Regions from separate parts of the Streptomyces sp. NPDC093064 genome, predicted to be linked through region 3. Evidence: riboswitches for the same ligand, from Rfam matches in the RefSeq annotation. Region 3 holds a riboswitch; each other region holds the start of a gene.

Region 1 (10,050 bases), on a different contig from region 3:
CCAGGCAGTCCTCGCCCTTCAGGAACCGCTGGCAGCGCACGCCGCCGGTGGCGCGGCCCTTGCGCGGGTACTGGTCGAACGGCGTGACCTTGCCCGTCGTCTGCACGGAGTCGTCCAGCGTGCCGCGCGAGCCGGCCACGGTGAAGACGATCGCGTCCGCGGCCGGATCGACGGCCGTGAACGAGATGACCTTGGCGCCCTCGGTGAGCTTGACGCCGGCCATGCCGCCGGCCGCGCGGCCCTGCGGGCGGACCTGGGAGGCCTGGTAGCGCAGGAGCTGGGCGTCGTCCGTGATGAAGACCAGGTCCTCCTCACCGGTGCGCAGCTCGACCGCGCCCACGATCCGGTCACCCTCCTTGAGCGTGATGACCTCCAACTCCTCCTTGTTGGAGGGGTAGTCGGGGACGACCCGCTTGACGACACCCTGTTCGGTGCCGAGCGCCAGGCCCGGCGACGACTCGTCCAGCGTGGTCAGGCAGACCACGGTCTCGTCGTCCTCCAGGGTGACGAACTCCGCCAGCGGCGCGCCGCCGGCGAGGTTCGGCGCCGACGTCGTCTCCGGCAACTGCGGCAGGTCGACGACGTTCACGCGGAGCAGGCGGCCTCCCGACGTCACCACGCCCACCTCGCCCCGGGCGGTCGCCGGGACCGCCGAGACGATCACGTCGTGCTTCTGCCGCTTGCCGTCCCCGCGCGCGAACGGGTCGCCGTTCGCCGTGCGGGCCATCAGGCCGGTCGAGGACAGCAGGACGCGGCACGGGTCGTCCGCCACCTGCAACGGCACCACGGCGGCCGGGGAGCCGCTCGCCTCCAGCAGCATCGTGCGCCGCGGGGTGCCGAACTTCTTGGCGACCGCGGCCAGTTCGGCCGAGACCAGCTTGCGCAGCTCCGCGTCGGACTCCAGGATCCGGGTCAGTTCCTCGATCTCCGCGACGAGCTTGTCCTTCTCCGCCTCCAGCTCGATGCGGTCGTACTTGGTCAGACGGCGCAGCGGGGTGTCCAGGATGTACTGGGTCTGGACCTCGCTCAGCGAGAAGCGCCGCATCAGGCGCTCCTTGGCCTGCGCGGAGTTCTCGCTGGAGCGGATCAGACGGATGACCTCGTCGATGTCCACCAGCGCGGTGAGCAGGCCCTCCACCAGGTGCAGCCGGTCGCGCCGCTTGCGCCGGCGGTACTCGCTGCGGCGCCGTACGACCTCGAAGCGGTGGTCGAGGTAGACCTCCAGCAGCTCCTTCAGGCCGAGCGTGAGCGGCTGGCCGTCGACCAGGGCGACGTTGTTGATGCCGAAGGACTCCTCCATCGGCGTCAGCTTGTAGAGCTGCTCCAGGACGGCCTCCGGCACGAAGCCGTTCTTGATCTCGATGACCAGGCGCAGTCCGTGCTCGCGGTCGGTGAGGTCCTTGACGTCGGCGATCCCCTGGACCTTCTTCGAACCGACCAGGTCCTTGATCTTGGCGATCACCTTCTCCGGGCCCACGGAGAAGGGCAGCTCGGTGACGACCAGCCCCTTGCGGCGCGCCGTGACGGTCTCCACCGAGACCGTCGCGCGGATCTTGAAGGTGCCGCGGCCGGTCTCGTAGGCGTCCCTGATCCCGGACAGGCCGACGATCCGGCCGCCGGTGGGCAGGTCCGGGCCCGGGACGTGCCGCATCAGGGCGTCCAGGTCGGCGTTGGGGTGGCGGATCAGGTGGCGGGCGGCCGCGATGACCTCGTTGAGGTTGTGCGGGGGCATGTTCGTGGCCATGCCGACGGCGATGCCCGAGGAGCCGTTCACCAGCAGGTTCGGGAAGGCGGCCGGCAGGGCCACCGGCTCCTGCTCCTGGCCGTCGTAGTTGGGGGCGAAGTCGACGGTGTCCTCGTCGATGGACTCCGTCATCAGACCCGTGGCCTCGGCCATCCGGCACTCGGTGTACCGCATGGCGGCCGGCGGGTCGTCGTTGCCCAGGGAGCCGAAGTTGCCGTGGCCGTCGACGAGCGGGACACGCATCGAGAAGGGCTGGGTCAGGCGCACCAGGGCGTCGTAGATCGACGCGTCGCCGTGCGGGTGCAGCTTGCCCATGACCTCGCCGACGACGCGCGCGCACTTCACGTAGCCGCGGTCGGGGCGGATCCCCATCTCGTTCATCTGGTAGACGATGCGGCGGTGCACCGGCTTGAGTCCGTCCCGGGCGTCCGGCAGGGCGCGGGAGTAGATGACCGAGTACGCGTACTCGAGGAAGGAGCCCTGCATCTCGTCGACGACGTCGATGTCGAGGATCCTCTCCTCGTACGCGTCGTCGGGCGGCGGGGTCTTCGTGCTGCGGCGGGCCATCGCTGCCGGCTCCTTGCTGAAGCGTGACGGGATCTGACGCGGACCATTGTGGACCGCGCGACCGACAACGCGGACCACGCCCCGTCCCCACAGGGCCGTTCCGTGATCCAGTCCCGCCTCCGGGGCGCCTCCCGCCGTCGGCTGCCGCGGCCTTGTCCGTCCCGTGGCCCTTGAGGGCGGTGGTGCCTCTGTGACGCGTGCGAAGCCCCTTCGCGTCCCGTCCCGCCCTGCCGCCGTGGCGCCCGGCTTTCCGTCTCGCTCTCGGCGTACGGGTCGTGGGAACTTCGCCAGGGGTCCGCACGCTTGCATACAGTGGCAGGACCGGCAGGAAAAGGGCGGTTCGCAGACCGCCACCGCGATCGAAGGGACGTACATGCCCATGGGTCACACGGCCGCAGCCGAGGCAGACTCCGGCGGCCTGACAGCGACCGAGCACCGCCTGGCCAACGGCCTGCGCGTGGTGCTCTCCGAGGACCACCTGACCCCGGTCGCGGCGGTGTGCCTCTGGTACGACGTCGGCTCGCGCCACGAGGTCAAGGGACGTACCGGCCTGGCTCACCTTTTCGAGCACCTGATGTTCCAGGGCTCCGCCCAGGTCAAGGGCAACGGCCACTTCGAGCTGGTGCAGGGCGCGGGCGGCTCCCTCAATGGCACCACCAGCTTCGAGCGCACCAACTACTTCGAGACCATGCCCGCCCACCAGCTGGAGCTCGCCCTCTGGCTGGAGGCCGACCGCATGGGCTCCCTGCTCGCGGCGCTGGACGACGAGTCCATGGAGAACCAGCGCGACGTCGTCAAGAACGAGCGCCGCCAGCGCTACGACAACGTCCCCTACGGCACCGCCTTCGAGCGGCTGACCGCCCTCGCCTACCCGGAGGGCCACCCGTACCACCACACGCCGATCGGGTCGATGGCGGACCTGGACGCGGCCACCCTGGAGGACGCGCGCGCGTTCTTCCGCACGTACTACGCGCCCAACAACGCCGTCCTGTCGGTCGTCGGTGACATCGACCCGCAGCAGACGCTCGCCTGGATCGAGAAGTACTTCGGCTCCATCACGTCCCACGACGGCAAGCCCGAGCCCCGCGACGGCTCCCTGCCCGAGGTCATCGGCGAGCAGCTGCGCGAGGTCGTCGAGGAGGAGGTCCCGGCCCGTGCCCTGATGGCCGCCTACCGGCTCCCGCACGACGGCACGCGCGCGTGCGACGCGGCCGACCTGGCGCTCACCATCCTCGGCGGCGGCGAGTCCTCCCGGCTCTACAACCGCCTGGTGCGCCGCGACCGTACGGCCGTCGCGGCCGGCTTCGGACTGCTGCGGCTGGCCGGCGCGCCCTCCTTGGGCTGGCTGGACGTGAAGACCTCCGGCGACGTCGAGGTCCCCGTCATCGAGTCGGCCATCGACGAGGAGCTCGCCCGGTTCGCCGAACAGGGCCCCACGGCCGAGGAGATGGAGCGCGCCCAGGCCCAACTGGAGCGCGAGTGGCTGGACCGCCTCGGCACGGTCGCCGGCCGCGCCGACGAACTGTGCCGCTACGCCGTCCTGTTCGGCGACCCGCAGCTCGCCCTGACCGCCGTCAAGCGGGTCCTGGAGGTGACGCCCGAGGAGGTCCAGGAGGCCGCCAAGTCCCGCCTGCGCCCCGACAACCGCGCGGTGCTCGTCTACGAGCCGACCGCCGCCGACGCGCAGGACGACGCCCAGGGCGCGGACGCCGCGGCCACCGACGAGACCGAGGAGGCGGCGAAGTGACCGAGCTCGCCACGATGGAGTTCCACCCCCAGCCCCGGGCCGGCGCGGCCAAGCCGTGGGCGTTCCCCGCGCCCGAGCGCGGGACGCTGGACAACGGCCTGACGGTGCTGCGCTGTCACCGCCCCGGCCAGCAGGTCGTCGCCGTCGAGGTGCTGCTGGACGCGCCCCTGGACGCGGAGCCGGCCGACCTGGACGGCGTCGCCACGATCATGGCGCGGGCCTTCTCCGAGGGCACCGACAAGCACTCCGCCGAGGAGTTCGCCGCCGAGCTGGAGCGCGCGGGCGCCACCCTCGACTCGCACGCCGACCACCCCGGCGTACGGCTGAGCCTGGAGGTCCCGGCCTCCCGCCTGGCCAAGGGGCTCGGCCTGCTGTCCGACGCCCTCAGGGCGCCCGCGTTCGCCGAATCCGAGGTCGAGCGCCTGGTGCGCAACCGGCTCGACGAGATCCCGCACGAGCTGGCCAACCCGGCCCGCCGCGCCGCCAAGGAACTGTCCAAGGAGCTCTTCCCGGCCGGCTCGCGCATGTCGCGTCCGCGCCAGGGCACCGAGGACACGGTCGGCGCGATCGACTCGGCGGCCGTCCGCTCCTTCTACGACCGGCACGTGCGTCCGGCCACGGCCACCGCCGTGGTCGTCGGCGACCTCACCGGCGTCGACCTCGACGAGCTGCTGGGCCGGACCCTGGGCGCCTGGACCGGCTCGCCCGCCAAGCCGCGGCCCGTGCCGCCGGTGACCGCCGACGACACCGGCCGCGTGGTCATCGTGGACCGGCCCGGCGCCGTGCAGACGCAGCTGCTCATCGGCCGGATCGGCCCGGACCGGCACGACCGCGTGTGGCCCGCCCAGGTGCTCGGCACCTACTGCCTCGGCGGCACCCTCACCTCCCGCCTGGACCGCGTCCTGCGCGAGGAGAAGGGCTACACCTACGGGGTGCGGGCGTTCGGCCAGGTGCTGCGCTCGGCCCCCGACGGGTCGGGCGCCGCGATGCTCGCCATCAGCGGCTCGGTCGACACCCCGAACACCGGCCCGGCCCTGGACGACCTGTTCACGGTGCTGCGCAAGCTCGCCGCCGAGGGCCTCACCGACGCCGAGCGGGACGTCGCCGTGCAGAACCTCGTCGGCGTGGCGCCGCTGAAGTACGAGACGGCCGCCGCCGTGGCCGGCACGCTCGCCGACCAGGTCGAGCAGCACCTGCCCGACGACTACCAGGCGACGCTCTATCAGCAGCTCGCCGCGACCGGCACGGTGGAGGCGACCGCGGCCGTCGTCAACGCCTTCCCGGTGGACCGGCTGGTGACGGTCCTCGTCGGTGACGCGGCGCAGATCAAGGAGCCCGTCGAGGCCCTGGGCGCCGGCCGGGTCATCGTCGTCGCGGCCGAGTAGAGGTACCCCCTCGCCGCCGTTCGCCGCCGCACGCGCGGCGAACGGCACACGCGCGCGTGGGGCCTTGGTGCCCGAAGCGTCACCAGGGCCCCACGATGTCCGAATTGAGGGGGAGGTTGCCTGTCTGCCCTGTGGTATGCGCTACAAAACATCTGATCCGTTTGGGAATTGAAAGCGGCCCCGTTTAGCGTCGGTCCGGCTGTTCGTCGGGCAGTGCGCCGCGTCCGCGGCACCGGACAGCCATCGCCGAGTCCCCGTACGGCGCGAGCCAGGGGAGCCGGGGACCCGCCGTCCCTGGGGTGAATCGGACACCCGCGCACGCCGCGAGGGGGCCGTAGGAGACCTTCCTGCTCCGAACCCGTCAGCTAACCCGGTAGGCGAGAGGGAAGGAAAGGACCCACGTCTCCATGGCGTTCACCCGCGCCGCCGGGAAACACCGCCGGCCGAGCCGGATGCACCGCACCACCGCCCGCGCGGCGGGCGTCGCGGCCCTGGCCACCACCGGCGTCATCGGCACCCTCGCCGCCCCGGCCCTCGCCGCGGAGGACCCCGCCCCCGAGGACACCGGCCTCACCCCGGTCGTCACCATCGGCGACAGCGTCGCCGAGAAGATCGACGCCCAGGCCCTCGCCCAGCACAGGGCCGCCGCGCGCAAGCAGGCCGAGGAGGCCGCGCGCAAGAAGGCCGCGGAGCGGGCCGCGAAGGAGCGCGAGGTCAAGGCGCGCGCCGCCCGCGAGGCCGAGCGCAAGCGTCTCAACGCCTTCGTGACGCCGATCCTCGACTCCTACGTATCGACCGGCTACCGCACCGGCGGCTCCCTGTGGTCCTCCGGCACCCACACCGGCATCGACTTCCACGCCGCGAGCGGCACCACCGTCCGCGCGGTCGGCATCGGCACCGTCGTCGAGACCGGCTGGGGCGGGGCGTACGGCAACCAGGTCGTGATCAGGATGGCCGACGGCATGTACACCCAGTACGGGCACCTGTCGTCCATCGGGGTCTCGGTGGGCCAGCAGGTCGTCCCGGGCCAGCAGATCGGCCTGTCCGGCGCGACCGGCAACGTCACCGGACCGCACCTGCACTTCGAGGCCCGTACGTCCCCGGACTACGGCTCCGACATCGACCCCGTGGGCTACCTCCGCCGGCACGGCCTCAACATCTGACCTCCCGCGCCGGCACACCGCCCGGCGCGTCACGCGACACCCCCGAAGCCCCGGCTCCCGAGCCGGGGCTTCCTGTGTTCCCTTCCGGTGTTCCGGGGGCCCGCCGGGCACGCCGAAGCCGTGCCACCCCGTCCGGGCGGCACGGCTTCGGCGCAGGAGCGGTCCTGCCGGTCAGACGGTCTCGGGAAGCTCCCCGAGCCCCTCGGCGACCAGCTTGGCCAGCCGGTCCAGCGCGGCGTCCGCGCCATCGGCGTCGGAGGCCAGGACGACCTCCTCGCCGCCCTCGGCGCCGAGGCCGAGCACGGCCAGCATGGAGGCCGCGTTGACGGGCGTCCCGTCGGCCTTGGCGATCGTCACGGGGATGCCTGAGGCCGTGGCGGCCCGGACGAAGATGGAGGCGGGGCGGGCGTGGAGGCCCTCGGCCCAGCCGACGTTGACGCGGCGCTCAGCCATGTGTTGCTGCCCTTCGGGTGATCAGGGTTGTCTAGACCAGTTTTCCACACGTGGAGCGAGCCCGGAGCGGGGGTGTGCGCCGCCCCGGGCGGCGTCGGACCGCGGCCTCGGTCCGACGTGTGTCCTCCACAGACTGCCTCGCGCCGCTGTCGGACGCGAGCCGTACGCTGGGCCCCATGCAGACCTCGCCGGACCGGCACGAGTACCCCGCCCACTGGGAGGCCGACGTGGTGCTGCGCGACGGCGGCACCGCACGGATCCGCCCCATCACCGCCGATGACGCCGGCCGTCTGGTCAGCTTCTACGAACAGGTGTCGGACGAGTCCAAGTATTACCGCTTCTTCGCGCCCTACCCGCGCCTGTCCGCGAAGGACGTCCACCGCTTCACGCACCACGACTTCGTGGACCGGGTGGGACTCGCGGCCACGGTCGGCGGCGAGTTCATCGCCACCGTACGCTACGACCGCATCGGCGCGGACGGCCTACCCGCCTCGGCGCCCTGCGACGAGGCCGAGGTCGCCTTCCTGGTGCAGGACGCCCACCAGGGACGCGGGGTCGCCTCCGCGCTTCTGGAGCACATCGCGGCCGTCGCCCGCGAGCGCGGCATCCGGCGCTTCACCGCCGAGGTGCTTCCGGCCAACACCAAGATGATCAAGGTGTTCACGGACGCCGGGTACGTCCAGAAGCGCAGCTTCGAGGACGGCGTCGTACACCTGGAGTTCGACATCGAGCCGACCGACCGCTCGCTGGCCGTGCAGCGCGCACGGGAGCAGCGGGCCGAGGGGCGGTCGGTACGGCGGCTCCTGATGCCCGGCTCGGTCGCCGTCATCGGCGTGGGCCGCACGCGCGGCGGCGTGGGCCGCAGCATCCTCGACAACATCCGCGACGCCGGGTTCACGGGCCGGCTCCACGCCGTGAACCGGGCCTTCGGCGAGGACTGCCGGGAGATCGACGGGGTGCCCGCCCACCGCTCGGTGCGGGACATCGACGGGCCCGTGGACCTCGCCGTCGTCGCCGTGCCGGCCGAGCGCGTCCCGGACGCCGTCACCGAGTGCGGCGAGCACGGGGTGCAGGGGCTCGTCGTGATCTCCGCGGGCTACGCGGAGAGCGGTCCCGAGGGACGCGAGCGGCAGCGCGCCCTCGTGCGGCAGGCGCGCACGTACGGCATGCGGATCATCGGGCCCAACACCTTCGGGATCATCAACACCTCGCCGGACGTCCGGCTGAACGCCTCCCTCGCCCCCGAGCTGCCCCGGCCGGGCCGTATCGGGCTGTTCGCCCAGTCCGGGGCCATCGGCATCGCGCTGCTGTCCCGGCTGCACCGGCGCGGCGGCGGGGTCACCGGGGTCACGGGCGTGTCGACCTTCGTGTCGGCCGGCAACAGGGCGGACGTCTCCGGCAACGACGTCATGCAGTTCTGGTACGACGACCCCGACACCGACGTCGCCCTGATGTACCTGGAGTCCATCGGCAACCCGCGCAAGTTCACCCGCCTGGCCCGGCGTACGGCGGCGGTGAAGCCGCTGGTCGTGGTGCAGGGCGCGGGCTCCGCCCCGCAGGGGCACGCGGTACGGGCGACGCGGCTGCCGCACGCGACGGTGTCCGCGCTGCTGCGGCAGGCCGGCGTGATCCGGGTCGACACCATCACCGAACTGGTCGACACCGGCCTGCTGCTCGCCCGGCAGCCGCTGCCGCCGGGCCCGCGGGTGGCGATCCTCGGCAACTCCGAGTCGCTGGGAGTGCTGACCTACGACCGCTGCCTCGCGGAGGGGCTGCGCCCCCAGCCGCCGCGGGACCTGACTACGGCGGCGTCGGCGGAGGACTTCCGGGTCGCGCTGTCCCGGGCGCTCGCCGACGAGACCGCCGACGCGGTGGTCGTCACCCTGATACCGGCGCTGGGGGAGGGGGCCGCCGAGGACTCGGCCCTGGCCGAGGCGCTGCGCTCGGCCGCGCAGGAGGTCCCCGGCAAGCCGGTCCTCGTCGTGCACGTCGAGTTCGGCGGCCTGGCGGAAGCCCTCTCCGCCGCCACCAGCACGGCCCCGGCACCCGGCCCGGGCCCCCACCCGGGAGCGACCCCCCTCCTGCCACCTCCCACGACACCCCGGCCTGCCTCGGCATCCCCGGCGGGTCCGGGGCACCAGGCGGGCCGGGCATCGCTGGCAGACCCGAACCCCGAGACCGGCACAGGTCCAAAGGCATGCACGTCAGGACCTCGGCGAGGTCCGGGCGAGGCTTCCGCCACGGGCTCGCAGCTCCGCCCCGGCTCCCGGTGGCCGTCCCCTGCCGTGCCCGACAGGGCCGCGGCCGGGGGCGCAGGTCCCGCGGGTATGACGGCGGGCGGTGCCGGGCCCGAGCCGGCCCCCACCGGGCCGCGGCTGATCACCGCCTATCCCGCTGCCGAGCGTGCCGTGCGGGCCCTTGCCGAGGCGGTCCGGTACGGCCAGTGGCGGCGGGAGGCCGTGGAGCCGGGGAAGGTGCCGGAGTACGAGGACATCGACGAGAAGGGCGCCGCCGCCTTCATCGGCGGACTGCTCGAGCGCGGGCAGGGCCTCACGCTCGGTACGGAGGAGACCTGCGAGCTGCTCGGCCGGTACGGCATCCACGTGCGCCGGGCCCTGCCCGCGCCCACTCCCGACGCCGCCGCGGAGGCCGCCCGCGCCCTCGGCTACCCCGTCGCCCTGAAGGCCACCGCCCCGCACCTGCGGCACCGCGCCGACCTGGGCGGCGTACGCCTCGACCTCACCGATGAGGATCAACTCCGCCGGGCCTACACCGAGTTGACCGACCTCTTCGGCAAGCCCGAGGAGCTGCGGCCGGTGGCGCAGGCAATGGCACCCCGAGGGGTCGACACCGTCGTGCGCGCGGTCATCGACCCGGCGGCCGGCGCGGTGCTCTCCTTCGGGCTCGCCGGGGTCGCCTCCCAGCTGCTCGGCGACATGGCGCACCGGCTGATCCCGGTCACCGACCGCGAGGCCACCTCCCTGATCCGTT
Region 2 (10,050 bases), on a different contig from region 3:
CGCCCCTGCGGTACGGCGGTCACCGAGGACTGCCTGCGCCCCGTCCAGGCCACCGTGCGCGGCACGGAGATACGGGAACAGCCCAAGAACCAGCGGTACGACCTCCGGCTCACCGGACCCGGATCAGTGCCCCGGGAAGTAGCCATGGGCGGAGCCGAGCCGCTGCTCGGGCACCTCCGTGCCGGAGACGTGGTCACCGTCACCATGTGGCGGGACTACGCGACCGCCGTGAGCAAGGACGGCGTGACGCAGTACTCCGACGACAACCCCGAAGGACTGTCCCTTTGGAGCACGGCCATCGCCTTGGCCCTGTTCGCCATCGGCCTCTTCGCCGCCTATGCGGGAGGGCACGCGGTCGCGCGCGCTCCCCACTACGCCGCGACGGGGCTGCCCACACGCCTCGGAAAGCGCGGGATGCAGACGATCTTTGCCATGCCCTGCGCTGCTCTGGCCGGAATATCCGGCATATGGACCGGTCCCGTCGGGGTGATCGTCTTGTGGTCGGCCCTGGTCGGACTGCTTCTCGTGGCGACCCGACGCCTCGACACGCCGAACCGGGGCCGTGGCCGGCACGCGGGCACGCACACGGGGTGACGGCACGGCGCGATGGCAATCCTTCGAACCGAGAAGCGTCTGCCGGTGCTGTAGGCGCAGGTCGGGGCTGGCTTTCCTGAGCTGCTCACCGTGGCCGACATCTTCATCGCGGTGCCCTGGACCTGAGTGGCGCCGCCCCCTGAAAGGGCCCGCACCCCCCGGTGCGGGCCCTTTCATGTCCGGTGCCGGTGCCGGTGCCGGTGCCGGTGCCGGCACCGGGTGTCCGGCGCGCGCGTTACGCGGGACGGACGACGCTGTGGATCGGCATGTAGTAGATCGACTCCTCGCGGACGTTCGCGCCCGAGTGCGGCGCGTGGATCATCATGCCGTTGCCGATGTAGATCCCGACGTGGCTGATGTCGTCGTAGAAGAAGACCAGGTCGCCGGGCTTGGCCGCGGAGACGGAGACGGTCGTGCCGGCCTTCACCTGGTCCCAGGTGGTGCGCGGCAGCGAGATCCCGGCGGACTTCCAGGAGGCCTGCGTGAGCCCGGAGCAGTCGTACGAACCGGGGCCGGACGCGCCCCACACGTACGGCTTGCCGATCTGGGCCCGCGCGAAGTCGATGACCTTGGCGGCCTGGGCGGCATAGCCGGTGCTCGATCCGGCATCCGTGCTCGTGCCCCCGCCCGTACCCGTACCCGAGCCCGTGCTCGATCCGGAGCTCGTGCTCGATCCGGAGCTTGTGCCCGCTCCCGTGCTCGTGCCCGTTCCGCTGCTCGCCTTCGCCTTGGCGCTCTGAGCCGCCTGCTCCTCCTTGAGCTTCTGCGCGGCCGCCGCCGCCTCCGCCGCCGCCTGCCGGCGGGCCAGCTCCGCGGCCTTCTGCCGGGCGATCTCCTGCTTCTTCTTCTCGATCGCCGCCAGCCGCGCCTTCTCCTCGGCGGTCAGCGTCGACAGCAGATGGCGCGCCTCGCTGAGCTTCGTCTGGACGTCGAGCTTGCTGGTCCTCAGATCGTCCTGCGAGGTGGTCAGCGACTCCAGGATCTTCGTCGCCTCGGTGCGCTTCTTCGTCGTCGCGAGCTGCGCGGTCTGGTAGTCGTCGACGGCCTTCTTCTGCCGCTCGGTGAGCTGGCTCATCAGATGGTCCTGGTCGAAGTACTGCTGGGGATCCTTCGCGAGCAGCAGCGTCGCGGTGCCGGACATCCCGCCCGTGCGGTACTGGGCGGCGGCGAACATGCCGAGCTCGCGCCGCGCCTCGTTCAGCTTCTCGGTGCGCTTCGCCACGTCGTCGAGGAGGCCGTTCACGCGTGTGCGCTGCGTGGCGGTCTTCTCCTTGGCCGCGTTGTACTTCTCGGTGGCCACTCCGGCCTGGTGGTACAGGTCGTCGACTTTCTTCTGCACCTCTTCGAGGCTGGGTTTCTGGGGTTGCGCGGGCGCGGCGTTCGCCGTCTGGGACAGCAGTGCCACGGAGGTGAGGGCCGCGGTCGTCAGACCGAGGGCCGGGGACGTGCGCAGTCCGGCGATCCGGGTGGCCGTGGTCCGGGCTTTGCGGTGCGACGCCAAGAGTGGCGCCTCCTTCCATGGACCGCCTACCGGGTTAGCTGTCGGGTTCGGGCGGGTGGTCGGAAGGGCTGCCCTACCGTCCCGTACGCGCGGTGGGGGACGCGTGAACGGGACCGATTCACCCCAGGGATGAGTGGGTCCCCGGCTCCGGCTGCCGTGAGGCGCACCGGACTCGGCGCAGGCCACCCGTCCCGGCGTTGTTCGCCGGCGGGGGTACGGGGTGCCCGCCGGGCACGCTAGCCAACGCTTGTGACTGCTGTGAAGGTTGGTGCGTGATATGTCCGCTACGTATTCGTGACTTTCACGGTACGCATACGGATGGCTGCACTCCGATGCCCTCGGGGCGTCCGGACCGTACGTCCTGTGGGCGGCGGGTATCCCCGTTTCCCGGGCCTCCCCGACGACCTCCGACCGGCGCGGAAAGCGGGACCGCCGTCAGGGCTCAGGACCGGGACTCCGGATAGGCTCTGGCCAGGACGGGCTTGATCCGACGGGAGGCCGGGATGACGGCGCCGGGGCGCAGGAGCAGTACCTTCACGCGGCTGCTGCGGCACGGCTTCATCCATGCCTCGGACGCCGAGCGGCTGCTGGACGGGCCGGACCTCGCGCCGCTGAGGGACGATCCGGTGCTGCTGGAGGCGCTGGGCGCCACCGCCGACCCGGATCTCGCGCTGGGCGGGCTGGTCCGGCTGCTGGAGGCGCAGCCGGAGTCCAAGGCCCGCCGCGAGCTGCTCGACACGCTGATAGCGGCCAAACCGCTGCGCGACCGGCTGCTCGGCGTGCTCGGCGCCTCCACCGCGCTCGGCGACCACCTCGCCCGGCACGCAGGCGACTGGCGGGCGCTGGTCACCTACGAGCCGCGCGACCTGCACCCGGGCGTGGAGGAGTTCGAGCACGGGCTCGCCGAGGCCGGCGATCCGGTCGCGCTCCGCGTCGCCTACCGGCGCTGCCTGCTGTCCATCGCCGCCCGCGACGTGTGCGGCACCACGGATGTCGCCGAGACCGCCGCCGAGCTCGCCGACCTCGCCACCGCGACCCTGCGCGCCGCGCTCCGGCTCGCGCGGGCCGCCGCGCCCGCGGACGACGCGCTGTGCCGGCTCGCGGTGATCGCGATGGGCAAGTGCGGCGGTCACGAACTCAACTACGTCTCCGACGTCGACGTGATCTTCGTCGGCGAGGCCGCGGACGGCGCCGACGAGGTCAAGGCCCTGCGCGCCGCGACCGCGCTCGCCTCGCACATGATGCGGATCTGCTCCGAGACGACCGTGGAGGGCTCGATCTGGCCGGTCGACGCCAACCTGCGGCCCGAGGGCCGCAACGGGCCGCTGGTGCGCACCCTCAGCAGCCATGTCGCCTACTACCAGCGATGGGCCAAGACCTGGGAGTTCCAGGCGCTGCTCAAGGCCCGCCCGGTGGCCGGCGACCTGGAACTGGGCGGCCAGTACATCGCCGCGCTCGGCCCGCTGGTCTGGCAGGCCGCCGAGCGCGAGAACTTCGTCGCAGACGTGCAGAAGATGCGCCGCCGTGTGGTCGAGACCATCCCCGTGGCCGAGGTCGAGCGCGAGCTGAAACTCGGGCCGGGCGGCCTGCGCGACGTCGAATTCGCCGTGCAGCTCCTTCAGTTGGTGCACGGGCGGACCGACCCGTCGCTGCGCAGCGGCTCCACCCTGGACGCGTTGCAGGCACTGGCCGCCGGAGGGTACGTAGGCCGTGTGGACGCCGTGCAACTCGACGACGCCTACCGGTTCCTGCGTTCCCTGGAGCACCGCATCCAGCTGTTCCGGCTGCGGCGCACCCACCTCGTCCCCGAGGACGAGGCCGATCTGCGCCGGCTCGGACGGTCGCTCGGCCTGCGCAGCGACCCGATCACCGAGCTGACCCGGGAGTGGAAACGGCACACCAGCGTCGTACGCCGGCTGCACGAGAAGCTGTTCTACCGGCCGTTGCTCGACGCGGTTGCCCAACTCGCTCCCGGCGAGGCCCGGTTGAGGCCGGAGGCCGCGCGGGAGCGGCTGGTCGCGCTCGGGTACGCCGACCCGGCCGCCGCGCTGCGGCATCTGGAGGCGCTGGCCTCCGGCGTCACCAGGAAGGCGGCCATCCAGCGGACCCTGCTGCCCGTGCTGCTGGGGTGGTTCGCGGACTCCGCCGATCCGGACGCCGGGCTGCTGAACTTCCGCAAGGTGTCGGACGCGCTCGGCAAGACCCCCTGGTATCTGCGGCTGCTGCGGGACGAGGGGGCCGCCGCCGAGAACCTCGCCCGGGTGCTGTCGGCCGGGCGGCTCGCGCCCGACCTGCTGATGCGCGCGCCCGAGGCCGTGGCACTGCTGGGCGACGGCGACGCGGGCGGCCTCGAACCGCGCGGCCGCGCCCAGCTGGAGCAGGAGGTCCTCGCCGCCGTCCGTCGCGCCGAGACCCCCGAGCAGGGCGTCACGGCGGCGCGCGGCGTACGGCGGCGGGAGCTGTTCCGCACCGCCGCCGCCGACATCGTCGGCTCCTACGGCACCGAGACCCGGCCCGTCGAGGCCGACCAGGGCGCGCTCGTGGACCAGGTGGGCGGCGCGGTGTCCGACCTGACGGCGGCCACGCTCGCCGGCACCCTGCGGGCGGTCGTGCGCAAGGGATGGGGGGACACCCTGCCGACCCGGTTCGCGATCATCGGCATGGGGCGCTTCGGCGGGCACGAGCTGGGCTACGGCTCGGACGCGGACGTGCTGTTCGTGCACGAGCCGTGGGAGGGCGCCGACGAGCGGGAGGCCGCCGAGGCCGCGGCCCGGGTGGTCGCCGAGACGCGGCGGCTGCTCCAGATCCCGAGCGCGGATCCGCCGCTGCTGGTCGACGCGGATCTGCGGCCCGAGGGGAAGTCCGGGCCGCTGGTGCGCACGCTCAAGTCGTACGAGGCGTACTACCGTCGGTGGTCGCTGGTGTGGGAGTCCCAGGCGCTGCTGCGGGCCGAGCCGGTGGCCGGGGACGAGGACCTGGGGCGGCGGTTCATCGAGCTGATCGATCCGTTGCGTTATCCGCGCGGCGGACTGAGCGAGGAGGCGGTGCGGGAGATCCGGCGGCTCAAGGCCCGGATGGAGTCCGAGCGGCTGCCGCGCGGCACCGACCCCAAGCTGCACACCAAACTGGGGCCGGGCGGGCTGTCCGACGTGGAGTGGACCGTGCAGCTGCTCCAGATGCGGCACGCGGCGGGGGAGGCGTCGCTGCGGACCACACGGACGCGGGAGGCGCTGACGGCGGCGCGGGAGGCGGGACTGGTGTCCCCGGAGGACGCCTCGACGCTCGACGAGGCGTGGGTGCTGGCCACCCGGGTGCGCAACGCGGTGATGCTGGTGCGGGGCCGGGCGGGGGACACGTTCCCCACCGAGCCGCGGGAACTGGCCGCGGTGGGGCGGTACCTGGGATACGGGCCGGGGCACGCGGGCGACATGCTCGACGCGTACCGGCGGACGGCACGCCGGGCCCGGGCGGTCATGGAGGAGCTGTTCTACGGTGCGTGAGACGGCGGCTCGGCGACACCGACACCGCTACGGCCCTACGCCTCCGTCGGCCGCAGCGCCGGCGTCAGCCGCGGCAGCGCGTGCGGCAGCGCCCCGTACCAGGCGCGGGCCATCGTGAATCCGAAGGAGAGGCACAGCACCCCGCCGACCGCGTCGAGCCAGAAGTGGTTGGCGGTGGCGACGATGACGACCAGGGTGGCCACCGGGTAGAGCAGGCCGAGGACGCGCAGCCACGGGATCGTGCACAGGGTGAAGACGGTCAGGCCGCACCACAGGGACCAGCCGATGTGCATGGACGGCATCGCGGCGTACTGGTTGGACATGTTCTTGAGATCGCCGGAGGCCATGGAACCCCAGGTGTGATGGACCTGGACCGTGTCGACGAAGTGGTCGCCGGTCATCAGGCGCGGGGGCGCCAGCGGGTACAGGTAGTAGCCGAGCAGCGCCACGCCCGTCGTCACGAAGAGGGTGAGCCGGGCCGCCGCGTAGCGGCCGGGGTGCGTGCGGTAGAGCCACACCAGGACGCCGATGGTGACCACGAAGTGCAACGTCGCGTAGTAGTAGTTCATGCCGATGATCAGCCAAGTCACCGAGTTCACGGCATGGTTGACCGAGTGTTCGACGGCGATGCCGAGCTGGTGTTCGGCGTTCCAGACCCAGTCCGCGTTGCGCAGCGCCTTGGCCTTCTGCTCCGGGACCGCGTTGCGGATCAGCGAGTACGTCCAGTAACTCACCGCGATCAGCAGGATCTCGAACCACAGCCGCGGCCGGCGGGGGGTGCGCAGCCGCTCCAGGACGGTGGGGGACTGCTCGTCCGTGACAAGGGGCGGAACGGCCTCTTCCCGGCCTTCCAGTCGTGTCACGGTCGAGTCACCCATAGGCACAGAGTCTGCCAGAAAAGCGTTCGTCCACCGATCATCCGCCGGTCGGGTTCCGTTCGCATGTTCTCCGCCTCAGGGACGAGGGCGGTCCCCAGGGGCCGAAGCGGTCGAACCGCGCACCACCAGCTCCGGCATGAACACGAACTCGCTGTGCGGCGCGGGCGTCCCGCCGATCTCCTCGAGCAGCGTGCGCACCGCCGCCTGGCCCATCGCCGGCACCGGCTTGCGGATGGTCGTCAGGGGCGGGTCGGTGAAGGCGATCAGGGGAGAGTCGTCGAAGCCCACGACGGAGACGTCCCGGGGGACCTCCAGGCCGCGCTGCCGGGCCGCCCGGATCGCGCCGAGCGCCATCATGTCGCTCGCGCAGACGATCGCCGTGCAGTCCCGTTCGATGAGCGCGGTGGCCGCGGCCTGGCCGCCCTCCAGGGTGTAGAGGGAGTGCTGGATCAGCTCCGACTCGACGACGTCCGCGGCCAGGCCCAGCTGGTCCCGCATGGCGCGCACGAAGCCCTCGATCTTGCGCTGGACCGGCACGAAACGCTTCGGGCCGAGGGCCAGGCCGATACGGGCGTGCCCCAGGGAGGCGAGGTGGGTCACCGCCAGGGTCATCGCGGCCCGGTCGTCGGGGGAGATGAACGGCGCCTGCACCTTGGGGGAGAAGCCGTCCACGAGGACGTAGGGCACACCCTGGGCGCGCAGGCGCTCGTAGCGCTCCATGTCGGCCGTGGTGTCCGCGTGCAGACCGGAGACGTAGATGATCCCGGCGACCCCGCGGTCCACCAGCATCTCGGTCAGCTCGTCCTCGGTGGACCCGCCGGGGGTCTGGGTGGCGAGCACCGGGGTGTAGCCCTGCCGGGTCAACGCCTGGCCGATGACCTGCGCCAACGCGGGGAAGATCGGGTTCTCCAGCTCCGGGGTGATCAGGCCCACCAGGCCCTCGCTGCGCTGCCGCAGCCGTACCGGGCGCTCGTAGCCGAGGACGTCGAGGGCGGCCAGCACGGACTGGCGGGTGGTGGCGGCGACGCCCGGCTTCCCGTTGAGGACGCGGCTGACGGTCGCTTCGCTCACCCCCGCCTGGGCGGCGATGTCGGCAAGCCGTGTGGTCACATGACCGGACTGTACCGGTCGGCCCCCGCCCTGCACACCGACGGGGCGCCTGGTGCGAGCCGTTGAACGGCCCGCTGCGGGCTGCTGCGTCATCGCGATCCCTCGTGTTCGGTCGGCGGCCGGTCGACGTCCGGGTCTCGGCGTCCGGTCCGCAACGGGATGATTCCTCCCCCACCATCGTCTGGCAAGGGCTTGCAGAGTCTTGCACAAGTGTCCGAGGGGCCGCCTGCCCGCGTGAAATCAGGGCCGTAGGGCCTGCCCCGACAGATCACGAAGTGGTAACTCGCCTGCCGTCTTGCACTTTTTTTCTGCAAGGTCTTTCGCGGAGCTTGCAACGCTGTTACGTTCTCGGTCGCCCGGCGGCGGCAACGGCGCGGTCGGCAAGTCGGCAGGGCGGCGGACGGGACCGTTCCCTGTTCACGGGCTTAACCCTCAAGGAGAACTCATGCGGCGTGGCATAGCGGCCACCGCGCTGGTGGCGTCCCTCGCTCTCGCGGCGACGGCGTGCGGCGGGAGCGACAGCGGCAGCGACAAGTCGGACGGTCCGGTGACCATCACCTGGTGGGACACCTCCAACGCCACCAACGAGGCACCGACGTACCAGGCCCTGGTCAAGCAGTTCGAAGCGGCCAACAAGGACATCAAGGTCAAGTACGTCAACGTCCAGTTCGACCAGGCGCAGAACAAGTTCGACACGGCCGCCGGCTCCAAGGGCGCCCCGGACGTGCTGCGCTCCGAGGTCGGCTGGACCCCGGCCTTCGCCAAGAAGGGCTACTTCGTGCCGCTGGACGGCACCGAGGCCCTCGCCGAGCAGGACAAGTTCCAGCCCAGCCTGATCACGCAGGCCCAGTACGAGGGCAAGACCTACGGCGTCCCGTTCGTCACCGACACCCTGGCCCTTGTCTACAACAAGGACCTGTTCAAGCAGGCCGGCATCTCCGAGGCCCCCAAGACCTGGGACGAGCTGAAGTCCGCCGCCGCCAAGATCAAGGACAAGACCGGCGTCGACGGCTACTGGGGCTCCACCCAGGCCTACTACGCCCAGAGCTTCCTCTACGGCGAGGGCACCAACACCGTCGACGCCGACGCCAAGAAGATCACCATGAACTCGGCGCCCGCCAAGAAGGCCTACGGCACCTGGCTCAGCCTGTTCGACGGCAAGGGTCTGCACAAGGCCGACACCACCGCCGACGCCTACGCCCACATCCAGGACGCGTTCGTCGGCGGCAAGGTCGCCGCGATCATCCAGGGTCCCTGGGAGATCACCAACTTCTACAAGGGCTCCGCCTTCGCGGACAAGTCCAACCTGGGCATCGCCACCGTCCCGGCCGGCTCCGCCGGCAAGGCGGGCGCCCCGACCGGCGGCCACAACCTCTCGGTCTACGCGGGCTCCGACAAGGCCCACCAGGAAGCGGCCCTGAAGTTCGTGACGTGGATGACCTCGGCGAAGACCCAGGAGGCCATCGCCCTGAAGAACTCCACGCTGCCCACCCGCGACGACGCCTACACCGCCGAGGTCAAGGCCGACCCCGGCATCGCCGGCTACCAGGGCGTCCTGCCCGCCGCCCAGCCGCGCCCGGCGCTGCCCGAGTACGGCTCCCTGTGGGGCCCGCTCGACAGCGAGCTGCCCAAGATCGCCGCCGGCAAGGAGTCCCTGGACAAGGGCCTGAGCAACGCGGAACTCGCGATCGCCAAGCTGGTCCCCGACTTCAGCAAGTGAGCCGTCGTGGCCGTCGGAGTGCTCCCGTGAAGGGGAGGACTCCGGCGGCCACCGGCCTGTGCCCAGCCCAACTCCCTGATCTTGCAAAAGGTGTCGAACCATGACAGTCGCCATCGACCGCGCGACCGGCAGGCGCCGCGGTGACCGCGCGCCTCGGCCCGGGCTGGGGCAGCGTTTGAAGAACGGCTACCAGAAGTACTGGTACGCCTACGCGATGATCGCGCCGGTGGTCGTCGTGCTCGGCGGCATCGTGGGATACCCCCTGGTGCGGGGCTTCTACCTGACCCTCACCGATGCCAACAGCCTCAACTCGGCGCGCACCATCGGCGTCAACCACATCGAGGCCACCTACAGGTTCATCGGGCTGGACAACTACCAGGACATCCTCTTCGGCCCGACCGCGTACGACCGGTTCTGGTCGCACTTCCTGTGGACCGTCTTCTGGACGGCCGCCTGCGTGTTCCTGCACTACAGCATCGGCCTCGGCCTCGCGCTGATGCTCAACCAGAAGCTGCGCGGCCGCACCTTCTACCGGCTGATGCTGGTCCTGCCCTGGGCCGTGCCGACCTTCGTCACGGTCTTCTCCTGGCGGATCATGCTCGCCGACTCCGGTGTGCTCAACCAGGTGCTCGGCAGCCTGCACCTGCCCCAGCCGCAATGGCTGGAGGACACCTTCTGGCAGCGGTTCGCCGCGATCATGGTCAACACCTGGTGCGGGGTGCCGTTCATGATGCTCTCGCTGCTCGG
Region 3 (10,050 bases):
GAGCTGCTGCCCGCCTCCTACGACCTGCCCGGCGCCCGCCTGCTCGACCTCGTCCAGGTCATGGACCGCATCCGCGCCGAGTGCCCCTGGTCGTCCCGACAGACCCACAAGGGCCTGGCCAAGTACGGCATCGAGGAGGCGTACGAGCTGGTCGAGGCTATCGAGGACGGCGACCGCGAGGAGCTGCGTGAGGAACTGGGCGACGTCCTGCTCCAGGTGGTCTTCCACGCCCGTATCGCCGAGGAGGACCCCGAGGAGCCGTTCTCCATCGACGACGTGGCCGGCACCATCGTCGCCAAGCTGATCCACCGCCACCCGCACGTCTTCGGCGACGAGACCGCCACCACCCCGGAGGAGGTCAAGGAGCACTGGCTGCGCACCAAGGCCGAGGAGAAGCGGCGCACCTCCGTGACCGAGGGTGTCCCCCTCGGCCAGCCCGGCCTCGCCCTCGCCGCCAAGCTGGCCTCCCGGGTCCGCACGGCGGGCCTGGAGGTCCCCCTCCCGGCGAGGGAGGGCTTCGGGTACGAGCTGCTGGCGCTGGCCGCCCGCGCCGAGGCGGAGGGCGTCGACCCGGAGGCGGCACTGCGCGCGGCGGCGCGCGCGTACCGGGACGCGATCGTAGAGGCGGAGGGCAACTGAAGCCCTGAGGGCGCGGGCGGGGAGGGGGTGGTCCGGCAGGGGAGCCGGGGGCATCGCCGCCAGGGACGGGAAGGGCCGGAGCCGCGGCGGTGGGGGCGGAAAGCCTGACGCCGAACCCCCGGCGCTAGGGTCAACCGTATGCACGACCAGCCACCCGCCCTGTTCACCTGGGAGTTCGCGAGCAACCCCTACCCGGCCTACGCCTGGCTCCGCGAGCACGCCCCCGTGCACAGGACCCGGCTGCCCAGCGGAGTGGAGGCCTGGCTGGTCACCCGGTACGCGGACGCCAAGCAGGCCCTGGCCGACCAGCGGCTGTCCAAGAACCCGGCGCACCACGCCGAGCCCGCGCACGCCAAGGGCAAGACCGGCATCCCCGGTGAGCGCAAGGCCGAGCTGATGACCCACCTGCTGAACATCGACCCGCCGGACCACACCCGGCTGCGCCGGCTGGTCAGCAAGGCGTTCACCCCGCGCCGCGTCGCCGAGTTCGCCCCGCGTGTGCAGGAGCTGGCCGACGGACTCATCGACGGGTTCGCCGAGCGCGGCACCGCCGACCTCATCCACGAGTTCGCCTTCCCGCTGCCCATCTACGCCATCTGCGACCTGCTCGGCGTCCCCCGCGAGGACCAGGACGACTTCCGGGACTGGGCGGGCATGATGATCCGCCACGGCAAGGGCCCGCGTGGCGGGGTCGCCCGCTCGGTGAAGAAGATGCGCGGCTATCTCGCGGACCTCATCCACCGCAAGCGCGAGGCGCTCCCGGCCGAGCCCGCCCCCGGCGAGGACCTCATCTCCGCCCTCATCCGCGCCTCCGACCACGGCGAGCACCTCACCGAGAACGAGGCCGCCGCCATGGCCTTCATCCTTCTGTTCGCCGGTTTCGAGACCACCGTCAACCTCATCGGCAACGGCACCTACGCCCTGCTCACCCACCCCGAGCAGCGGGACCGGCTCCAGCGGTCCCTCGCCGAGGGGGACGGCGGCCTGCTGGAGACGGGAGTGGAGGAACTCCTTCGCTACGACGGTCCGGTGGAGCTGGCCACCTGGCGCTACGCCACCCGGCCGCTCACCATCGGCGGGCAGGACATCGCCGCCGGCGACCCGGTCCTCGTCGTCCTCGCCGCCGCCGACCGGGACCCGGAGCGGTTCGCCGGCCCCGATGTCCTCGACCTCGGGCGGCGTGACAATCAACACCTCGGCTACGGCCACGGCATCCACTACTGCCTCGGCGCACCGCTCGCCCGCCTGGAGGGCCAGACCGCGCTGGCGACCCTCCTCACCCGGCTCCCGGACCTGCAACTGGACACAGATCCGGCCGACTTGCGCTGGCGCGGTGGGCTCATCATGCGCGGACTGCGGACGCTGCCGGTGCGGTTCACGCCTGGTCGGTAAGTCGCAGGGAAGCCGGACAAGGCAGGAAAAGACGCCTGCCGCCGCACCACGCCTACCCAATGACGGGCACGAAGATGACACATGTTCAACGGTGTGATCTTCACGTGATCTGTGCGGCATGAACTTGTGACAAGCGATCGTCAGCCGATACTTTCACCCATCAGCGTGGCGCCGAGTCTGCGGTCGCCACGCGGGTCACCGCTGTCGCACGAAAGGTCTCCGTATGCTCTCCGGGAACGGACGTCACCGTCGGCCCCGTCAGGCTCCGGCCCTCCTTGTCGCCGCCGGAGTGGCCGGATCCGCCATCGCCATCCCACTGATCGGCGCCGGCGGCGCCAGCGCGGCCGACGGCAACGCGTGGGACAAGGTGGCCAAGTGCGAGAGTGGCGGCGCCTGGAGCGCCAACACCGGCAACGGCTACTACGGCGGCCTTCAGTTGACGCAGGACGACTGGGAGAAGTACGGCGGCCTCGACTACGCCTCGAGCGCCGACCAGGCCAGCCGGTCCCAGCAGATAGCCGTGGCCAAGAAGCTGCTCGCCGACAAGGGCCCCGATGCCTGGCCGACGTGCGGGCTGCTCTCCGGGCTCAACAAGAAGTCCGGGGCGGCGAAGGTCGACACCGGCGTGGGTAATGCGTCCGGATCCTCCAACTCCTCCGGAAAGTCCCTCACGGACGACCTCGGTCTGTCCGACTCGTCACAGGCGTCGTCGAGCGACCCGTCCGGTTCATCCGGCTCGTCGGACGCCGACCCCGGTCCGGCCGATTCCTCCGGTTCCTCCGGCTCGCCGACCGCGTCCCCCACCACGTCCTCCCCCTCGCCGTCCTCGCCCGCCAAGAAGGGCAACCCGGCCAAGTCCGACACGTCCCCCGATGTCGCCGCAAGCGGGTTCCAGTCGCCCGACGCCTCGCCCTCGGTCACGCCGCAGCCGGGTGACACGGACAACTCGTGGCAGATCGGCGGCACTTCGACCCTGGTCGACACCGGGGCGCTCGACGCCGGGGCGCTCGGCGGTGGGCGGCACCGCGGCGGCAGTGCCGCCGAGGACCCGGCCGACAGTCACGCGGCCGCGTCCTCCGGCCGCCACGCCTCCCGCGGCGGCATCGCGCGCGCCGTCGTCGCCGACTCCTACACCGTCCGCGCCGGCGACTCGCTCGAGTCCATCGCCGACTCCCTTGACCTTCAGGGCGGATGGGATGCGCTGTACGCGGCGAACAGGGGGGCGGTCGGGTCCGACCCCAACCACATCTCTGCCGGTCAGACCCTGAATGTCCCTACCGAAACGCCCCAAAAGTAGCGGGAGTTCACGTCCCACTTCGCACCGAATGTCCCATTCGGTGAAAGTGTGGGATGACTCTCAGAAGCCCTGATCGTCTTTGGAATTCGGCGGAGCGCGTGCCTACGGTCGTGACCGCTCGTCACCGCGAGCCCCGGCTGCCGCAACGCCGAATCCTGCCAGCGGCCGTACGGGAACAGTCGTCGCGTCAAGCGCCGTGGGCAGGAGCGGGGGACCCAAGGTAAGTGCCGCGCCCGGCAGTTGACCGGAGCGGCTAGGGGTGGAGCCGTGCCTCACGCACGAGGCACGGCCGGGCAACTCAACCGGCCCGAACCCGACAGCTCACCTCGCAGGCGTCGGTGAGGGGATCCCACCATGCTGTTCTCCAGCAAGGGCAAGCACCGTCGCACGTCCAAGACCACCCGTGTCATCGCGCTCGCCGGTGTCGCCGGCGCCGCTGTCGCCGCCCCGCTGATGGCGGTCGGCGACGCCTCCGCCGCCACCGCCTCCGAGTGGGACGCGGTCGCCCAGTGCGAGTCCGGCGGCAACTGGTCCATCAACACCGGCAACGGCTTCTACGGTGGCCTCCAGTTCACCAACTCCACCTGGGCCGGGTACGGCGGCACCGCCTACGCGTCGCGCGCCGACCTGGCCTCCAAGTCGCAGCAGATAGCCGTCGCCGAGAAGGTACTCGCGGGCCAGGGCAAGGGCGCCTGGCCGGTCTGCGGCAGGGGCCTGTCCGGTGCCGCCTACACCGGCAGCGCCCCCGCGTCGTCGTCCTCGTCGTCCTCGTCGTCGTCTTCTTCGTCTTCGTCGTCGTCGAGCGGCAGCTCCGCCAAGAGCACCGCCACCCGCTCGACCGAGCAGCAGGCCGCCAACCGCTCCGCGACGCGTCCCACCCCGAGCAAGACCGTCACTACGCCGACCGGCGAGAAGGTCAGGAAGGGTGACGGCGAGTACAGGGTGGTCTCCGGCGACACCCTCAGCTCCATTGCCGCCGAGCACGGCGTCCAGGGTGGCTGGAAGAAGCTGTTCGAGCTGAACAAGGACATCGTCGACAACGCCGACCTCATCTATCCGGGCCAGCAGCTCCACCTGAAGTAAGGGCCCGTCCCGCCCTCGGCGCTTTCCAGGGCTCCCCGCCCCGGCGCGTTCCCCCCTACGCGCCGGGGCGGGGCTTTTTCGTCTCCCGCACGCCCGGCCGTTCCCGAACCTTCCCCTCCCCTTTGTTCCGAGTGGGAACAATGGGTACCGTCACTCTGTCCACGAGGCGGTCGGTCGGCCGGTCGCCGCCCCGGGACGGTTAGGCTCTAGTCGCAAGGCTCACGCCCCGCACTTCCAGCGTCACATCCCAGAAGGAGATGCTCGTGCCGTCCATCGACGTCGTCGTAGCCCGGGAAATCCTGGACTCCCGAGGCAACCCCACGGTCGAGGTCGAGGTCGGCCTCGACGACGGCAGCACCGGTCGTGCCGCCGTCCCCTCCGGCGCCTCCACCGGTGCCTTCGAGGCCATCGAGCTCCGTGACGGCGACCCCAATCGCTACCAGGGCAAGGGCGTCGAGAAGGCCGTCCTCGCCGTGATCGAGCAGATCGGCCCGGAGCTCGTCGGCTACGACGCCACCGAGCAGCGTCTGATCGACCAGGCCATGTTCGACCTGGACGCCACCGACAACAAGGGCTCGCTGGGCGCCAACGCCATCCTCGGCGTCTCCCTCGCCGTCGCCCACGCCGCCTCCGAGGCCTCGGACCTCCCCCTCTTCCGCTACCTCGGCGGTCCGAACGCGCACCTGCTGCCGGTGCCGATGATGAACATCCTGAACGGCGGCTCGCACGCCGACTCCAACGTGGACATCCAGGAGTTCATGATCGCCCCGATCGGCGCGGAGTCCTTCTCCGAGGCCCTGCGCTGGGGCACCGAGGTCTACCACACCCTGAAGAAGGTCCTGAAGAGCAAGGGCCTGTCCACCGGCCTCGGCGACGAGGGCGGCTTCGCCCCGAACCTCGGCTCCAACCGAGAGGCCCTGGACCTCATCCTCGAGGCGATCAAGGAAGCCGGATACGCCCCCGGCGAGCAGATCGCCCTCGCGCTCGACGTCGCCGCCTCCGAGTTCTACAAGGACGGCAAGTACGTCTTCGAGGGCAAGGAGCGCTCCGCCGCCGAGATGACGGAGTACTACGAGGAGCTCGTCGCGGCCTACCCGCTCGTCTCCATCGAGGACCCGCTGTTCGAGGACGACTGGGCCGGCTGGAAGGTCATCACCGACAAGCTCGGCGACAAGGTCCAGCTCGTCGGCGACGACCTGTTCGTCACCAACCCCGAGCGCCTCGCCCGCGGCATCGAGGACGGCGCCGCCAACGCGCTGCTCGTGAAGGTGAACCAGATCGGTTCGCTCACCGAGACCCTGGACGCCGTCGAGCTGGCCCAGCGCAACGGCTTCAAGTGCATGATGTCCCACCGCTCCGGCGAGACCGAGGACGTCACGATCGCCGACCTGGCCGTCGCCACCAACTGCGGCCAGATCAAGACCGGCGCCCCGGCCCGCTCCGAGCGCGTCGCCAAGTACAACCAGCTGCTGCGCATCGAGGAGATCCTCGACGACGCCGCGGTGTACGCCGGCCGCTCGGCCTTCCCGCGCTTCAAGGGCTGAGCCGCTTCGAGGGCTCAGCCGTTCCAAGGGCCGAGCCGTCCCGGAGGCTGAGCCGCAAAGCGTAAGGCTTCGCCAGTCGCACGTACGTCCCCGTACCCGGTCCCGTACCGTGTCCGGGGACGTACGCACGTGTGTGCGCGGGCACGAACGGGAGGCGGGACGATGGCCGTCAAGGACCGGGACCGGTTCTCCACCACGACCAGGCTCAGACTGCTCGGTGAGCAGACCGCGGCCCGTGTCTACCGTTCGCAGACCCGCCGCCAGGCCCGCCGCTCCCGCCTCACCGGCCGCGCGGCGCTGCTCGCGCTGGTGCTGTGCTCGATGGTGGTCGCCCTGGCGTACCCGATGCGGCAGTACGTCACCCAGCGCGCCGACATCGCCGATCTGCAACGACAGAAGCGGCAGGCCCAGGAGCGGGTGGAACAAATGCGCGACCTCAAGGCACGCTGGCAGGACGACGCCTACGCCGAACAGCAGATCCGGCAGCGGCTGCACTACGTGAAGCCCGGGGAGACCGGCTACGTCGTGGTCGACCCGGACCCGGCCGAGCGGTCCCGCGCCGAGCGGGGGACGGCCCGCCGCCCCTGGTACGCCAACGTCTGGGACGGGGTCGACAAGTCCGACGCCTCCGACCAGTGAACTGACAGAGAGACATACGCAAGGCATGGAAACCCCACCGCCGCCCACCGAGCGCACCGAACCCACCGAGGCGGACGTCGAGGCCTTCAGGCAGCAGCTCGGGCGGCCGCCGCGCGGCCTGCGCGCGATCGCGCACCGCTGCCCCTGCGGGCAGCCCGACGTCGTGGAGACGGCCCCGCGGCTGCCCGACGGCACGCCCTTCCCCACGCTGTACTACCTGACGTGCCCGCGCGCCGCCTCGGCCATCGGCACGCTGGAGGCCGACGGCGTGATGAAGGAGATGACGGAGCGGCTGGCCACCGACCCGGAGCTGGCGGCCGCGTACCGGGCCGCGCACGAGGACTACATCCGGCGCCGGGACGAGATCGAGGAGCTGACGGGCTTCCCCAGCGCGGGTGGCATGCCGGACCGGGTGAAGTGCCTGCACGTCCTGGTCGCCCACTCGCTGGCCGCCGGGCCGGGCGTGAACCCGCTCGGTGACGAGGCGATCGCGATGCTGCCCGAGTGGTGGCGCAAGGGCCCGTGCGTGACGCCCGCGGCGCCGCCGTCCGGCGAGGGGCGGCAGAACGGGGCCTTTGAGGACGGCGGGTTCCCCGCCGGGCCCGTCGGGACCGAGGAGGACCGCGCATGACCCGGGTCGCCGCCGTCGACTGCGGCACGAACTCCATCCGTCTGCTGGTCGCGGACGCCGACCCGGCGACGGGCGAACTTCTCGAGCTGGACCGGCGCATGACCATCGTGCGGCTCGGCCAGGGCGTGGACCGCACCGGCCGGCTCGCCCCCGAGGCGCTGGAGCGGACCTTCGCGGCCTGCCGGGAGTACGCCGAGGCCATCAAGGAGCACGGCGCCGAGCGGCTGCGTTTCGTGGCCACCTCCGCCTCCCGGGACGCCGAGAACCGGGACGAGTTCGTGCGCGGGGTGATGGACATCCTCGGCGTCGAGCCCGAGGTCATCTCCGGTGACCAGGAGGCGGAGTTCTCCTTCACCGGTGCGACGAAGGAACTGACGGGCCGTGCGGACCTCGCCCGGCCCTTCCTGGTGGTGGACATCGGCGGCGGCTCGACGGAGTTCGTCGTGGGCGACGACCACGTCCGCGCGGCGCGCTCGGTGGACGTGGGCTGCGTCCGCATGACGGAGCGTCACCTGGTGCGGGACGGGGTGGTCACGGACCCGCCGACCGAGGAGCAGATCGCCGCCATACGGGCCGACATCGAGGCCGCGCTCGACCTCGCCGAGGAATCGGTCCCGCTGCGCGAGGCGCACACCCTGGTGGGCCTGGCCGGCTCGGTGACGACGGTGTCGGCGATCGCGCAGGAGCTGCCCGCGTACGACTCGGCGGCCATCCATCACTCCCGTGTCTCCCTCGAGCGCGTCCGCGAGATCAGCGAGCGCCTGCTGCACTCCACGCACGCCGAGCGCGCGGCGATCCCCTCCATGCACCCGGGCCGTGTCGACGTCATCGGCGCGGGCGCCCTGGTCCTGCTGGCGATCATGGAACGCATCGGCGCGCGGGAGGTCGTCGTCAGCGAACACGACATCCTCGACGGCATCGCGTGGTCGGTGGCGTAGGCGCGTTCCGCGCTGGACCTACTGGTCGGTAGCCTCCGGTTGAGCAGTCCGGATACCGTGTGAGCGCACCCGGGGCCCCGCCGGGCACCCCTGGGTGACGCCCTGCCAGGAAAACTTCGTGAAGTTCTTCACAAGGAATTCGGCCCTGTCAAGGGCCGGAAGGGCCTCCGGGGGCCTTTTCGGGGTCTCAGCAGGCAGAAAACCGTGCTCGGGTGAGCGGCGGGAAGCGGTTCCGGAAGGGCCGCAGGGCCCCTCCATGGGGGACCTTCTTCGGTCAGAGCAGCAGCTCACGCGGCCTTGACAACGGTCCGAACCGGACGGTGGCCGCCTGCCGCCGCCAGGGCCCGGCGAGCGGGGTCGCGGAGTTTAGCACAGGGTCTGCCCAACCTTGTGAAGGGGCGCACGAGCGACCCCCCTGGGGCAGGTGGATACTCGATGCCATGAGCACCACGGAGCGTCCCAGGATCCTCGTAGTAGGCGGTGGGTACGTAGGCCTGTACGCAGCTCGGCGCATCCTCAAGAAGATGCGCTACGGAGAGGCGACCGTCACGGTCGTCGACCCCCGTTCGTACATGACCTACCAGCCCTTCCTCCCCGAAGCCGCAGCCGGCAGCATCTCCCCCCGGCACGTCGTCGTCCCGCTGCGACGCGTGCTGCCCAAGGCGGAGGTCCTCACCGGCCGGGTCAGCACCATCGACCAGGACCGGAAGGTCGCGACGATCGCCCCGCTGGTCGGCGAGGCGTACGAGCTGCCCTTCGACTACCTCGTCATCGCGATGGGCGCGGTGTCCCGCACCTTCCCGATCCCGGGCCTTGCCGAGCAGGGCATCGGCATGAAGGGCATCGAGGAGTCCATCGGCCTGCGCAACCACGTCCTGGAGCAGCTCGACAAGGCCGACTCCACCACGGATGAGGAGATCCGCCGCAAGGCGCTCACCTTCGTCTTCATCGGCGGTGGCTTCGCCGGCGCCGAGACCATCGGTGAGGTCGAGGACATGGCCCGGGACGCGGCCAAGTACTACAACAACGTGTCCCGCGAGGACATGCGCTTCGTCCTCGTCGACGCCGCCGACAAGATCCTCCCCGAGGTCGGCCCGAAGCTCGGCCAGTACGGCAAGGAGCACCTCGAGGGCCGCGGTGTGGAGGTCTACCTCTCCACGTCCATGGACTCCTGCGTCGACGGCCACGTGGTGCTCAAGAACGGCCTCGAGGTCGACTCCAACACGATCGTGTGGACCGCGGGCGTCAAGCCCAACCCGGCGCTGGCCCGCTTCGGCCTGCCGCTCGGCCCGCGCGGCCACGTCGACTGCGCGCCCACCCTCCAGGTGCAGGGCACGGACTACATCTGGGCCGCCGGTGACAACGCGCAGGTGCCCGACCTCGTCGGCCGCCGGGCGGGCAACGAGAACGCCTGGTGCCCGCCGAACGCCCAGCACGCGCTGCGCCAGGCCAAGGTCCTCGGCGACAACGTGATCTCCCAGATGCGGGGCTTCCCGCAGGCGGACTACGAGCACGCCAACAAGGGCGCGGTCGCGGGTCTCGGCCTGCACAAGGGCGTCGCGATGATCGTCATGGGCAAGATGAAGATCAAGCTCAAGGGACGCCTCGCCTGGTACATGCACCGTGGCTACCACGGCATGGCCATGCCGACCTGGAACCGCAAGATCCGCATCTTCGCCGACTGGACCCTCGGCATGTTTCTCAAGCGCGAGGTCGTCTCCCTCGGCGCCATGGAGAACCCCCGCGAGGAGTTCTACGAGGCCGCCAAGCCCGCGCCGGTGCCCGCCGCGAGCAAGACCGAGGAGAAGGCCAAGGCTTCCTGACCTTCAGGCCTCCAGACCTTCAGGTCTCCGGGCCTCCCGGTCCGACGAACGAACCGAAGGGCCT

The links. Region 3 has a riboswitch for cyclic di-AMP ahead of ACIQFZ_RS16230 (transglycosylase family protein). Riboswitches for the same ligand answer to the same signal wherever they lie in the genome.
Region 1: another riboswitch for cyclic di-AMP. It lies ahead of ACIQFZ_RS20875 (M23 family metallopeptidase); the one in region 3 lies ahead of ACIQFZ_RS16230 (transglycosylase family protein).
Region 2: another riboswitch for cyclic di-AMP. It lies ahead of ACIQFZ_RS12110 (NlpC/P60 family protein); the one in region 3 lies ahead of ACIQFZ_RS16230 (transglycosylase family protein).

The regions. Positions count from the first base shown of each region.
Region 1 covers NZ_JBIVPK010000016.1:55,601-65,650, reverse strand. Annotated here, with positions in the region: gene ACIQFZ_RS20890 (DNA topoisomerase IV subunit A) at 1-2,311, opposite strand, end outside; gene ACIQFZ_RS20885 (pitrilysin family protein) at 2,685-4,058, shown strand; gene ACIQFZ_RS20880 (pitrilysin family protein) at 4,055-5,443, shown strand; cyclic di-AMP (ydaO/yuaA leader) riboswitch at 5,678-5,838, shown strand; gene ACIQFZ_RS20875 (M23 family metallopeptidase) at 5,851-6,606, shown strand; gene ACIQFZ_RS20870 (HPr family phosphocarrier protein) at 6,778-7,059, opposite strand; gene ACIQFZ_RS20865 (GNAT family N-acetyltransferase) at 7,236-10,050, shown strand, end outside.
Region 2 covers NZ_JBIVPK010000007.1:269,632-279,681, reverse strand. Annotated here, with positions in the region: gene ACIQFZ_RS12115 (hypothetical protein) at 1-594, shown strand, start outside; gene ACIQFZ_RS12110 (NlpC/P60 family protein) at 830-2,095, opposite strand; cyclic di-AMP (ydaO/yuaA leader) riboswitch at 2,103-2,283, opposite strand; gene ACIQFZ_RS12105 (bifunctional [glutamine synthetase] adenylyltransferase/[glutamine synthetase]-adenylyl-L-tyrosine phosphorylase) at 2,599-5,595, shown strand; gene ACIQFZ_RS12100 (phosphatase PAP2 family protein) at 5,631-6,473, opposite strand; gene ACIQFZ_RS12095 (LacI family DNA-binding transcriptional regulator) at 6,549-7,583, opposite strand; gene ACIQFZ_RS12090 (extracellular solute-binding protein) at 8,029-9,303, shown strand; gene ACIQFZ_RS12085 (sugar ABC transporter permease) at 9,404-10,050, shown strand, end outside.
Region 3 covers NZ_JBIVPK010000011.1:156,454-166,503, forward strand. Annotated here, with positions in the region: gene ACIQFZ_RS16215 (nucleoside triphosphate pyrophosphohydrolase) at 1-639, shown strand, start outside; gene ACIQFZ_RS16220 (cytochrome P450) at 778-2,031, shown strand; gene ACIQFZ_RS16225 (transglycosylase family protein) at 2,255-3,328, shown strand; cyclic di-AMP (ydaO/yuaA leader) riboswitch at 3,511-3,678, shown strand; gene ACIQFZ_RS16230 (transglycosylase family protein) at 3,683-4,411, shown strand; gene eno (phosphopyruvate hydratase) at 4,669-5,955, shown strand; gene ACIQFZ_RS16240 (septum formation initiator family protein) at 6,118-6,594, shown strand; gene ACIQFZ_RS16245 (DUF501 domain-containing protein) at 6,620-7,225, shown strand; gene ACIQFZ_RS16250 (exopolyphosphatase) at 7,222-8,163, shown strand; gene ACIQFZ_RS16255 (NAD(P)/FAD-dependent oxidoreductase) at 8,604-9,986, shown strand.